3 regions of the Kitasatospora sp. NPDC057965 genome follow, and region 3 is predicted to be linked to each of the others. Evidence: riboswitches for the same ligand, from Rfam matches in the RefSeq annotation. Region 3 holds a riboswitch; each other region holds the start of a gene.
The links. A riboswitch is a leader RNA that binds a small molecule or an ion and turns the genes downstream of it on or off. The one in region 3 is predicted to bind cobalamin.
Positions count from the first base shown of each region.

Region 1: another riboswitch for cobalamin. It lies ahead of ACFVVU_RS13275 (ribonucleoside-diphosphate reductase subunit alpha); the one in region 3 lies ahead of ACFVVU_RS03775 (ABC transporter substrate-binding protein).
Region 2: another riboswitch for cobalamin. It lies ahead of ACFVVU_RS10415 (HoxN/HupN/NixA family nickel/cobalt transporter); the one in region 3 lies ahead of ACFVVU_RS03775 (ABC transporter substrate-binding protein).

Region 1 is NZ_JBHVPZ010000008.1:237,120-240,908, forward strand. It holds gene ACFVVU_RS13275 (ribonucleoside-diphosphate reductase subunit alpha) at 1-1,847, opposite strand, end outside; cobalamin riboswitch at 2,027-2,168, opposite strand; gene ACFVVU_RS13280 (hypothetical protein) at 2,324-3,439, shown strand; gene ACFVVU_RS13285 (glycosyltransferase family 2 protein) at 3,662-3,789, shown strand, end outside.
Region 2 is NZ_JBHVPZ010000006.1:340,461-344,249, reverse strand. It holds gene ACFVVU_RS10420 (erythromycin esterase family protein) at 54-1,430, shown strand; gene ACFVVU_RS10415 (HoxN/HupN/NixA family nickel/cobalt transporter) at 1,496-2,605, opposite strand; cobalamin riboswitch at 2,659-2,897, opposite strand; gene ACFVVU_RS10410 (PIG-L family deacetylase) at 3,112-3,789, opposite strand, start outside.
Region 3 is NZ_JBHVPZ010000002.1:398,598-402,386, forward strand. It holds gene ACFVVU_RS03770 (FecCD family ABC transporter permease) at 1-673, opposite strand, end outside; gene ACFVVU_RS03775 (ABC transporter substrate-binding protein) at 670-1,518, opposite strand; cobalamin riboswitch at 1,736-1,941, opposite strand; gene ACFVVU_RS03780 (hypothetical protein) at 1,928-2,620, opposite strand; gene ACFVVU_RS03785 (helix-turn-helix transcriptional regulator) at 2,761-3,621, opposite strand.

The sequences.
Region 1 (3,789 bases), on a different contig from region 3:
GTCGGCGCGATGGCCAGCAGCAGCGAGTTGCGCAGGCCGGTGGTGGCGATCCGGGCGCGCAGCGCGGCCCAGCGGTCGGCCCACTCGGGGGCGGCCGACGGGAAGTGGTCGATGTGCAGCTCGCCGCGGGCGGCGCGGGTCTCGCCGTAGGCCTCGTGGCGGCCCAGCTGCTCGGCCAGGTCGGCGGAGCGCTCGTACGCGGTGAGCATGATGCGCTCGGCGATGAGCGTGGACAGCCGCGCGGCCTCGGCGGAGTCGAAGTCGATCCGCAGCTTGAAGAAGACGTCCTGCAGGCCCATCACGCCCAGGCCCACCGGGCGCCAGCGGGAGTTGGAGGCGCCGGCCTCGGGGGTCGGGTAGAAGTTGATGTCCACCACGCGGTCGAGGAAGGTGACGGCGGTGCGGACGGTGGCGTCCAGGCGCTCCCAGTCCAGCGCGTTCAGCAGGTCGTCGGCGGTGGCGCCGTCGGCGACGTGGGCGCCGAGGTTGACCGAGCCGAGGTTGCAGACGGCGGTCTCGGAGTCGTCGGTGACCTCCAGGATCTCGGTGCAGAGGTTGGAGCTGTGCACCGTGCGGCCCGGCAGCGCGGTCTGGTTGGCGGCGCGGTTGGAGGCGTCCTTGAAGGTCATCCAGCCGTTGCCGGTCTGCGCCAGGGTGCGCATCATCCGGGCGTAGAGGGTCTGCGCGGGGATGGTGCGCACGGCCTTGCCGGCCAGCTCGGCCTTGCGGTAGGCCTCGTCGAACTCCTCGCCCCACAGGTCGACCAGCTCGGGGACGTCGGCGGGGGAGAACAGCGACCAGTCGGCGTTGGCGTTGACCCGGCGCATGAACTCGTCCGGGATCCAGTGCGCCAGGTTGAGGTTGTGCGTGCGGCGCGCCTCCTCACCGGTGTTGTCGCGCAGCTCCAGGAACTCCTCGATGTCGGCGTGCCAGGCCTCCAGGTAGACGCAGGCCGCGCCCTTGCGGCGGCCGCCCTGGTTGACGGCGGCGACCGAGGAGTCCAGGGTGCGCAGGAAGGGCACGATGCCGTTGGACTTGCCGTTGGTGCCGCGGATCAGCGAGCCGCGCGAGCGGATCCGGGAGTAGGACAGGCCGATGCCGCCGGCGTGCTTGGACAGCCGGGCGATCTGCGCGTAGCGCGAGTAGATCGAGTCCAGGTTGTCCAGCGGGGAGTCCAGCAGGTAGCAGCTGGACATCTGCGGGTGCCGGGTGCCGGAGTTGAAGAGGGTCGGCGAGGAGGTCAGGTACTCCAGCCGGCTCATCAGGCGGTAGAGCTCGGCGACCTCGGCGACCGACTGCTCGGTGTCGCCGACCGCCAGGCCGCAGGCGACGCGGAGCAGGAAGTACTGCGGGGTCTCGACGACCTTGCGGGTGATCGGGTGGCGCAGCAGGTAGCGGGACTGCACGGTGCGCAGGCCGAAGTACTCGAAGCGGTCGTCGCCCCGGGGGTCGACCAGGGCGTCCAGGGCGGCGGTGTGCTTGGCGACGAAGTCGGCGGTGGTGTCGCCGATCAGGCCCTCGGCGTGGCCGACCGCGATCGAGGTGGAGAACGAGACCACGCCCTGGCTCGCCGCCTCGTCCACGATCTCCAGCGCGAGCAGCCGGGCCGCGAGCTTGGAGTACTGGGGGTCCTCGGCGATCATCGACGCGGCGGCGTCGACGGCCAGCCCGCGCAGCTCGGCGAAGTCCGAGCCGGCGTGGCGGCCGCGCAGCGCGGCGGCGGCGACATGGCCGGGGTCGACCTGGGGGAGGTCGGTGCTGCGGTCGGTCAGGAGGCGCAGGAGCGCACCGCCGGGGTCGGAGACCGTCGGGTCGGCGGGGGCGGAGCTGGAACCCTGGGCGGGCAGGGTGGCTGAGGCAGCGGTGGTCAAGGCGCTCTCTCCTGGCGGCGGTCGACGGCGGTGGCTCGGGCCGGGCCGTTCGGGGCAGGGGAACTCGCCACGCGGGCCCGAAGGCGCCGCGCGTGCCGTCCCCGGCCCGCCCGCGAGGCCCGGAAGGTGGTGCTGGTGCCATGGCCCCTGCGGGGAGGCTTCGGCACGCCGTCGGCAGGTACTCGGACTCGCGGCACGCCCGGGGAGGCGGCCGCACACCGCTGCGGGGCAGTCCCGGATTCGCACCGGGTTCCCCTGCGTCGACAGCAGGGACGAGCATACATCTAGTGGTGCTCGCTCGATGCGACACCACATCTTGTGCAGCGTGGCGTGTTGCTCCCATGACCGGTGGTACCGGGACGGTCCTGTGGGCGCCTGCGCGGGGCTGTGTTCTGAAACGGATTGGTCACCGATCGGCCTCTCGTCCGGTGCATGCCCTACGATCTCGGCACATGAGCGAGGGAACGGGCGCTCCGGGGGACTGGGCCGGTAGGGCCGTGCCGCCGGAGCAGGGTCAGCAGCCTGGCGTGCCGGGGCAGGTGCCGCAGCAGGGGCAGCCGCCGGTGGCGCCGCCCGGCGGCTTCGGGCCGCCTCCGACGCCGTACGCGCAGCCGGGAGGGGTGCCGCCGCAGGCTCCTCCGCCGGGGGTGCCGCACCTGCCGTCCGGCACGGTGCCGTACCCGCAGCCGGGGCCGGTGCCCGCGCCCCAGCCCGGGCCGCCGCCCGTGTCGCAGCCGCCGCAGCCGCAGCCGGCGGCCGGTGGGCCGACCCCGTTCGCCCCCCAGTGGCCCCAGCAGGGCGCCCAGCCGCCCGCGCCGTCCGCGACCGAGCCGGACTGGAACGCGATGGCGGACCGGCACGCCTCCGAGTCCCGCCGCCGCAAGCGGCGGTGGATCGGCGCCGTGGTGGCGGCCGCCGTCCTGGTCGGCGGGGTCGTCGGGGCCGCGGTGTGGATCAACGGCCGCGACAAGGGCACCGACGCCAAGCCGACCGTGAGCGCGTCCACCACGGCCGGCAGCCCGTCCGCCACGGCCACGCCCACCGAGCAGGCGCTGGCGGTGATCTCCGACGCCGCCACCGACAAGCTGCCGGTCGACGCCGCGACGCTGTTCCCGGACCAGACCCGGACCGTCGACGGCAAGGTGTGGACCCGTCAGGTGACCGGCGCGACCGCCCCCTGCTCCAAGGCGACCACCGGCGGGCTCGGCCTCGCGCTCGGCGACGACACCTGCCGCTCGCTGGTCCGCGCGACGTACGTGAACGGCGAGAGCGCCGTCACGGTCGGCGTCGCGGTCTTCGACAACAAGGCGGGCGCGGACCGGGCACTCGGCCGGCACGCCGGCCTGATCCAGGGCCTGTCCGGCACCGGGGTCGCGATGTTCTGCGTGACCGACAAGTCGGGCTGCGCCGAGACGCACGCGGCGATCGGCCGCTTCGGCTACTTCACGGTGGCCGGCTCGCTGAAGCAGGGCGAGGACCAGAGCGACCAGCTCGCGGCCGCCGCCGCCGCCTCGCTGGCGGGGCGTACGAAGGACGTGCTGCTGGCCCGGGGTTCGCGCGCCGGCTGACCGTCGGTCAGGGGGGCGGCGCCCCGGGGGCGGTCGGTCGGGTGAGCCCGAGGCGGTCGGATAGGATGACCGCCCTCGGGGGAGGGATGTGCCCCCCGTGGCCGCCCGGACGGGGAATCAGCGAGCAGGAGGTACCGCGCGGTGAGCGCTGCCGCCAATGCGACCACCAGACGGCGCAGAGCGGCGGGCCGCAGGCGCGGAACGGGCGAACCCGTTCCGGACATGCTGCTGCCGGCGCCGCCCACTTCGCAGGAGAAGTACAGCTACACCATCCGCCACCAGTGGGTGCTGACCCTCTGTTCGATGGTGAGCTTCGGCTGCCTGGTGCTCAGTCAGGCCGAGCTGTACCT
Region 2 (3,789 bases), on a different contig from region 3:
CGGAACGCCGAGGTCAACGGCGTTCAGGCCGAGTCGAGGAGTGAACCGGAACGATGACGGGCAGCAAGCGGATCGGGCGGCACGGACTGCTGGCGGCGACGGCGGCGGTGGCGGCAGCGGCCGTGCTGGCCCCGGTGGCGGCGGTCGCCGCCCCGGTGGGACCGGCGGCCACGGCGGGGGTGAACGCCGAGGACGCCCGCCGGGCCGAGGTCGTGCGAGCCTTGCAGAGCGTCGCCCAGCCGCTGCGCACCACGGAAGCCGGCGGCCGCACCGCCGACCTGAACGCGCTGGGCGCGATGATCGGCGACGCCAAGGTGGTCGGCGTCGGCGAGGCCACCCACGGCTCGCACGAGTTCTTCGCGATGAAGCAGCGGCTCTTCCGCTACCTGGTCGAGGAGAAGGGCTTCACCAGCTTCGCCCTGGAGACCAGCTGGACCAGCGGTCTGCAGATCGACGAGTACGTCCAGGGCGGCCCGGGAGACGCCCGGCAGCTCGTCAAGGAGGCCCTGGGCGGCAGCCCCTGGGAGCGCGAGGAGTTCGTCGACCTGATCGCCTGGATGCGGGCCCACAACCGGAGCCACCCGAAGAACCCGGTCCACTTCGTGGGTGACGACCTCGGCCTCCCGAGGCTCGGCGACCCGGCCTTCGACCGGGTCACCTCCTACGTGCGGCAGGCCTGGCCGGCCGCTCTGCCGCAGCTCGACGGGCTCTACGCCGGCCTGCGGCCCCTGGACGACCTCCTCGCCTACATCGGCAGGCCGGTCGCCGAGCGCCGGGAGAACGCCGCCAGGGCCCAGCAGGCGCTCGACCTGGTCACCGCGAGCGGAACCCCCGGCGACGACGCGTACGAGTGGGCCGTGCAGCACGCCCGCAACATCGCCCAGACCTTCGCCTTCGCCACCTTCGACCTCGCCGACCCGGCCTCCGTCGCCGCCTCGGAGCAACTGCGCGACCGGGCGATGGCCGAGAACACCGCATGGTGGCAGCGCCGCACCGGCGGCAAGGTGCTGATGTCGGCGCACAACGGCCACGCCGGCTACCTGTCCACCGACACCTTCCTGTACCCCGAGCCGCAGGGCTCCCAGCTGCGCGACACCTACGGCGGCGACTACGTGGCCATCGGCTTCACCTTCGACAGCGGCTCCTTCCTCACCACCGACGCGGTCCTGACCGGCGACTGGAAGACCGTCACCGTCCCGGCGGCGACCCCGGACATGAACGAGTACACCCTCGACCGGGTCCGCTACCGGGACTACTACGTCGACCTGCGCACCGCTCCCCGGGCGGCCCGCGACTGGCTGGACGTCAGCCGGCCCACCTACGACGCCGGCACGGTCTTCGTCAAGGACCCCCTGCCGCAGCTCGCGATCGGCCGGGCCTACGACGTCCTCGTCCACCTGAACCAGGTCACCGAGGCGCGCAGGTTCTGATCGGGCCCGCTCCGACCGGGGCCGTGCCGGGCCCCGGTCGGGATGCGGCGTGGTCCGGACAGGCGTCAGCCGGTCTTCTCCACCCGGGCGCTCCAGCGCTGCTCGACGTTGCCGAGCCGCCAGTAGCCGAGGGCGCAGGCCCAGACGACGACGAACAGGCCGACGATGACGTAGCCGACGTTGTCGAGGCTGATGTCGGCGATCCAGGTGGTGACGGGGTCGGTGAGGTCGAGCTTCTCGTGGAGCACGCCGACGAGCTCGATGGTGCCGATCAGGAAGGCGACGGCGATCGACAGGCCGGTGATCGTGAGGTTGTAGTAGACCTTGCGGACCGGGTTGGAGAACGCCCAGTGGTAGGCGAAGTTCATGAAGGTGCCGTCGAGGGTGTCGAACAGGCTCATGCCGCAGGCGAAGAGCAGCGGCAGGCAGATGATCGCGTACCAGGGCAGCCCCGAGGCGGCGCCGGAGCCGGCCATCACCATCAGGGTGACCTCGGTGGCCGTGTCGAAGCCGAGGCCGAAGAGCACGCCGAGCGGGTACATCTGGCCGGGGCGGGTGATCGATTTGGTGAGGCGGCCGAGGAAGCGGTTCATGAAGCCGCGCTCGTCGAGGTGCTTCTCCAGCTGCCGTTCGTCGAACTGCCCGGCCCGCATGGCCTTGTAGACCTTGTGGATGCCGGCCAGGGCGAACAGGTTGAGGGCGGCGATCAGGTACAGGAAGGTGCCGGAGACACCGGTGCCGATGACGCCCAGGACGCTGCGGACGGTGGACTCGTCGTCGACCAGCGTGCCGGCGAACCGGGCGCCGCCGGCGACCAGGGCGGCCATCGCCAGGACGATGCTGGAGTGCCCGAGCGCGAACCAGAAGCCGACCGAGATCGGGCGCCGGCCGTCGGCCATCAGCTTGCGGGTGGTGTTGTCGATGGCGGCGATGTGGTCGGCGTCGAAGGCGTGCCGCATGCCGAGGGTGTAGGCGGTGATGCCCAGGCCGACGCCGAACACCTGGGTGCCGACCTCGTACCTCTCCGGGGCGACCAGCAGGAACAGCGTGCCGAAGGCGACGACGTGCATGGCGGCGATGACGGCCAGCAGGCCGCCGGTGCGGACGGTGTCCCCGCGCTGCCAGCGCGGGGCCCTGGGCAGGGTCGATGACGACGTGTCGTCGGTGAGGGTCATGACGGGCGGCCTCTCCAGCTCCTCGATGGGGGGCACCCCCGGGCGGGGCCGGGGGGTACTGCGCGCGCCGTGGCCGGTCTCCTGGCTTCGGGTGTACCGCCGCACCCGTGTCCGGGCAGGGCGGAGCGCACCCCTGACTCGTCTTCCCGTGCGCCGTGCGGCACCGGTGACTGCCCGCGTCGGTCGCGGGCACGTCGGGGGTACTTCCCTTCACAGTGGCGAGGGCCGCGCCGGATTGGGCCCTCACGGGCCGCCACCGGTCTTCCCGAGCACCACGGCGGGGAACACCGTAGGCGCTGGGCCCTCCTGCCGACAAGACAGTGCAGGTGCGCCGCGGTCGCAACAGGGCGGGTCCGCAGGGATCGAGGGGGTGGTCCTGACCTGGAGCGATCCGGTGGGCAGCGCGAGTTGCTCCAGAAGCAGGCCGTTGACGACCGATGAGCCGTCGCCCGGCCGGGCGACGGCTCATCGGTCATCGGCGCGGGGCGCCGCAGGGTGGGGGCCGCTCAGCGCAGGCCTGCGAAGAGGTCGTTCTCGGGGAGCTCCGCGCCGGTGGTGTCGTGGACCCGGACGAAGGTCTCCACGCCCATCAGCTGGGTGAACTTCTCCTTGCCCATCTTCAGGAAGAAGATGTTCTCGCCCTGGCTGGCGTGCGCGGCCAGGGCGTCGAACTTCTGGCCGCCGAACTCGGTGGTGTCCACCCAGGTGGTGATCTCCTCGTCAGGGAGGCCGATCTCGGGCATCTCGGGCATCTCCGAGTCCGCGGAGCCCGGCTCGTCCCAGTCCGCGCCGAGCTCGCGCATGACCTCCCCGAACCGCGCCATCATCGAGCGCGGGGCCGTCGTCCAGTACACCTTCGGCGTCGTGCCGGCCAGCTCCAGCGCCCGCGACGTGATGCGGTTCGCCTGGATGTGGTCGGGGTGGCCGTAGAAGCCGTTCTCGTCGTAGGTCACGACGACGTCGGGCCGGTAGCGCCGCATCAGCTCGGCGAGGCGGGCGGCCGCCTCGTCGACCGGCGTGGTCCAGAACGAGCCGGGCGCGTCGTTGGCGGCCCAGCCCATCATCCCGGAGTCCGCGTAGTCGAGCATTTCGAGGTGGCTGACCTTGAGGACCTCGCAGCTGTCCGCCAGCTCCTGACGGCGCATCGCGGCGACGGCCGCCGGGTCGTGTCCGGCCTCGCCGGG
Region 3 (3,789 bases):
GCGCGACCGCGGTCAGGAAGACGGCGGTGGGCCACCGCACGCCGGCGACCGAGCCGAGCGTCCACTCCATGACACCGCGCGCCGCGTTGCGGTCCCCGAGGACCAGCACGGCGAAGGAGGTGTAGGCCCCGCACATCTGTCCCACGGCGATGCCCGCCAGCACGGTCCGGGTGGTCGGCAGCGTTCGGGTGCGGGCACCGGCCAGGGCCAGCACGACCACGGCGGCGAGCAGGGCACCGGCGAACGCCGCCGTCGCCACCGCGCCGGTACCCACGGCGCCGGACACGCCGACGCCGAGGACGATCACGGTGACGGCGCCGGCGGCGGCCCCGTCCGAGATCCCGAGCAGGAAGGGATCGGCCAGGTCGTTGCCGGTCAGGGTCTGCAGCACGGCGCCGCAGACCGCGAGGCCGGCGCCGGTGGCAGCCGCTCCCAGAACCCGGGGCAGCCGCAACTGCCAGACGATCTGGTCGTCCAGCAGCGTCACGTGCGGGTCGCCCAGCCCGAGACGGCGCACCACGACCTCGATCACCGTCCGGACCGGTTCGTGCTGCGAGCCCACGGCCAGACCGAGGAGCACGGTGGTCAGGAGCAGGGCTCCGGCCGCGGCCAGGACCCCCGCCGTGCGGCCCCGACCGGCGGGCCGCACGGCGGGGCGGGGTGCGGCGGTCATGAACCCTGGCGCAGTCGGCCCAGTTCCGCCGACACCCGGGCGGCGCCGTCGGCGAGCAGCACACCGGGGGTCGACTCGGAGAACGGCACCACCACGAAGGCCTTGCGCTGCACTGCGGTGAGCCTGCTGAGCACCGGGTCGCCCTGCAGGTAGTCGATCTTGGACTGGGCGGTGTCCCAGTCGGCGTCCGCGAGCACGATGGCGTCGGGATCCGCGGCGACGACCTTCTCCCAGCTCACGCTCTGCCAGCTGCCGGGCAGGTCCGCGAAGACGTTGCGGGCGCCCACGGCGTCGAGCACGAGCTGCGGTCCGCCGTGGCCGGCGCCGACGTACGGCGTCTTGGTGTCCGAGTCGAACCACAGGACCTTCAGGTTCTTGCCCGTTGCCGTCGCCGTGAACCCCGCCAGCTGGTCCTCCTGCTGCCGCTGAATCGCGGCGGCCCGTTCCGGTACGCCGAACACCTTGGCGACGTCGTTCAGTTCGCCCCACATCGCCTGCCACGTGGTCGGCGGTACCTGACTCTTGTCCGAGCAGCCGAACGGGGACAGGTAGGACGCGATGCCCTGGCCGCGCAGTTCCTCCCGGGTGCCCGCGACCTTCTCGGTGTACGCGCTGGAGTAGGAGGCGTACAGGAAGTCGGGCCGGGCGGTGAGGAGCTTCTCCTTCGTCGGGTAGTCCTTGGAGAGCACCGGGACGGAGTCGTAGGCCGCCTTCCACTTCTCCGGGACGGGGTTGTCGAGATAGGCGGTTCCGGCCATGCGGGACTCCAGGCCGAGGGCCAGGGCCACCTCGGTGGCACCCTGGTTGAGCGTCACCAGCCGCTCGGGCGGGGCGCCGACCGTCACAGTGGTCCCGCAGTTGTCCACGCTGACCGGCGCAGCGCTTCCGCCCGTCGCAGTGGACGCGACGGGCGCGGGGGCGCCTGCGCAGGCGCCGAGCACACCGGTGAACAGAACGGCCGCGACCGCCCGGCCGGCACGTACCCGACCTGTGGGGCGTGCGGAACGTATGGACGCAAACGGGTACGGCAAAGTGCGGGGCACGTGTTCTCCAAAACCCTCGTGGAACATGTCGCGCCGTGGCCGGTCTCCTGGCTTCCGCATCGACGCACCGCAGCCGACCTTCCCGGGTGGCTCTTCGAGCCGTCCCAGTGGCCCTGACCGCTGGCGGAGCCGGTCAGCGAGGGCCGCGGCACTCCGCGGCAACAGTGGCGAGGGCCGCACCGGACTCAGACCGGTTTCCCGAACACCATGGCTATCGCAAACTATCAGGCGTGGCCAGACCGGTGCCGACCAGTACCTGGGATGATCGTTCGGACTCTTCGCCGACCAGCGCGGTGGCACCTCGACGTTCCTCGAGTACTCCCTCATGGTGAGCGTTTGCCTGAGTGCTGTCCTGGGTGGCGAAGCCGGACTCCTCGGTCTGCCGTCCGGCGGCGTTGCGGTAGCGGATCTTGTACTCGTGCGGGCACCTCGGCCACCGGCTCTCGGGGTGCTCGCACTCCTTGAAGAGGCTGCCCATGCCGCGGACGAGGTTGATGGTGGCCATGGTGTCGACTCCCGGGTGTCTTGCTACGTCGGTATCGACGTGCACCGCAAGCGGTCCCAGATCGCCGTGATCGACGAGGACGGCGCGGTGCGGGTCAACCGCAACGTCCCCAACGGCGTGGAGACGGTGCTCGGGGTGATCGGGGATCTGCCGATCGGCACCCCGGTCGCGTTCGAGGCCGCCTACGGCTGGGGCCGGCTGGTCGAACTCCTGGAGGACTACGGCACGGGAGCCGATGCGGCGGCTGATCGTACCGAGGGCGGCGATGATGTCGGCGGAGAACTGCCGGTTCTTGAAGAGCCCCAGGTCGAGCAGGGGGTGGTCGCTGCGCAGGCAGCGCCGTACGAACCAGGTGAGGGTGAGCGCGGCGAGCGCGAGGGCGGCCCAGGCGGAGGGCACGGCGAGGTGGACTCCTCGCCGAACTGCTTGATCGCCCACACCAGGGCGACCATACCGACCGGGGAGAGCGGCGCAGAAGGGGAGCACCGAAGCCCGTACGGGGTTCCGTACGGGCTTCGGCGCGTGCCGGTGCGGTGCGGTCAGCCCGCCTGCTGGACGGGCAGCGGGCGCAGCGGGCGGTCCACCAGGTCGGTCATCCGGCTGCGGTCCTCGGCGGCGACCGGGGTGAAGAGCAGCACCAGGGCGGAGGGGTCGTCCACCGGGTGGAAGGAGGAGAGCGAGAGCCGGACGGGCCCGACGCCGGCCGGCTCCACGGTGACCGTGCGGGCGGTCAGTTCGGCCACCGAGTGGCAGCCCCACCAGTGGCGCAGCTCTGGTGCGTCCTGGTCGAGCCGGCGGTACAGCTCGCCGGTGCGCGGGTCGGCGAGGGCCGGGCCGGCCTGGGCGCGGAAGTGCTGGAAGACGTTCATGGCCAGCGGCTCCCAGTCGCGCAGCACACCGCGCAGCCTGCGGTCGGCCGCCATCAGCCACATCAGGTTGCGCCGGTCGGCGGGGACGGCCTCCGGCGGGCCCCAGAGCGCGGCCCAGGCGGCGTTCCAGCCGAGCATGTCGAAGTGGCGGTCCAGCAGCACGGCCGGGCTGGCCGGCCAGGAGTCCAGCACCGGCTGGACGGCGCTGGCCAGCCGGGCGGCGGCGCCGTCCGCCGGGGCGGCCGGCTCGTGGTAGCCGGCCAGCCGCATGGCGTGCCGCAGCCCGGCCGCGTCCAGCCGCAGCGCCCGGGTGACCGCCTCCAGGACCTGCCGAGAGGTGGTCACCCGGCCCTGCTCCAGCCAGGTGTACCAGGCCAGCCCGACCCCCGAGAGCGAGGCCACCTCCTCCCTGCGCAGGCCCGGGGTGCGGCGGCGTGCGGTGGACAGCAGGCCGACATCGGCGGGCTTGAGCCGCTCGCGGTGGGCGCGCAGAAACGCGCCGAGTTCCTGGCTGGCGAGGGGAGATGACATGGCGTGGGCTCCTCGGGGGGGGCTGCGTCGTACCTCAGACTAGAGCGGCAGCCGTACGGATCGGTCAGGTCAGCCCGGTGCAGGACGGTGCGGCCGGGGAAGCGGGTCAGCCGCTCGGTGGCCTCGGCTATCCGGTGCGGTCCTGGACCTGGCGCAGCCGGCTGGCGT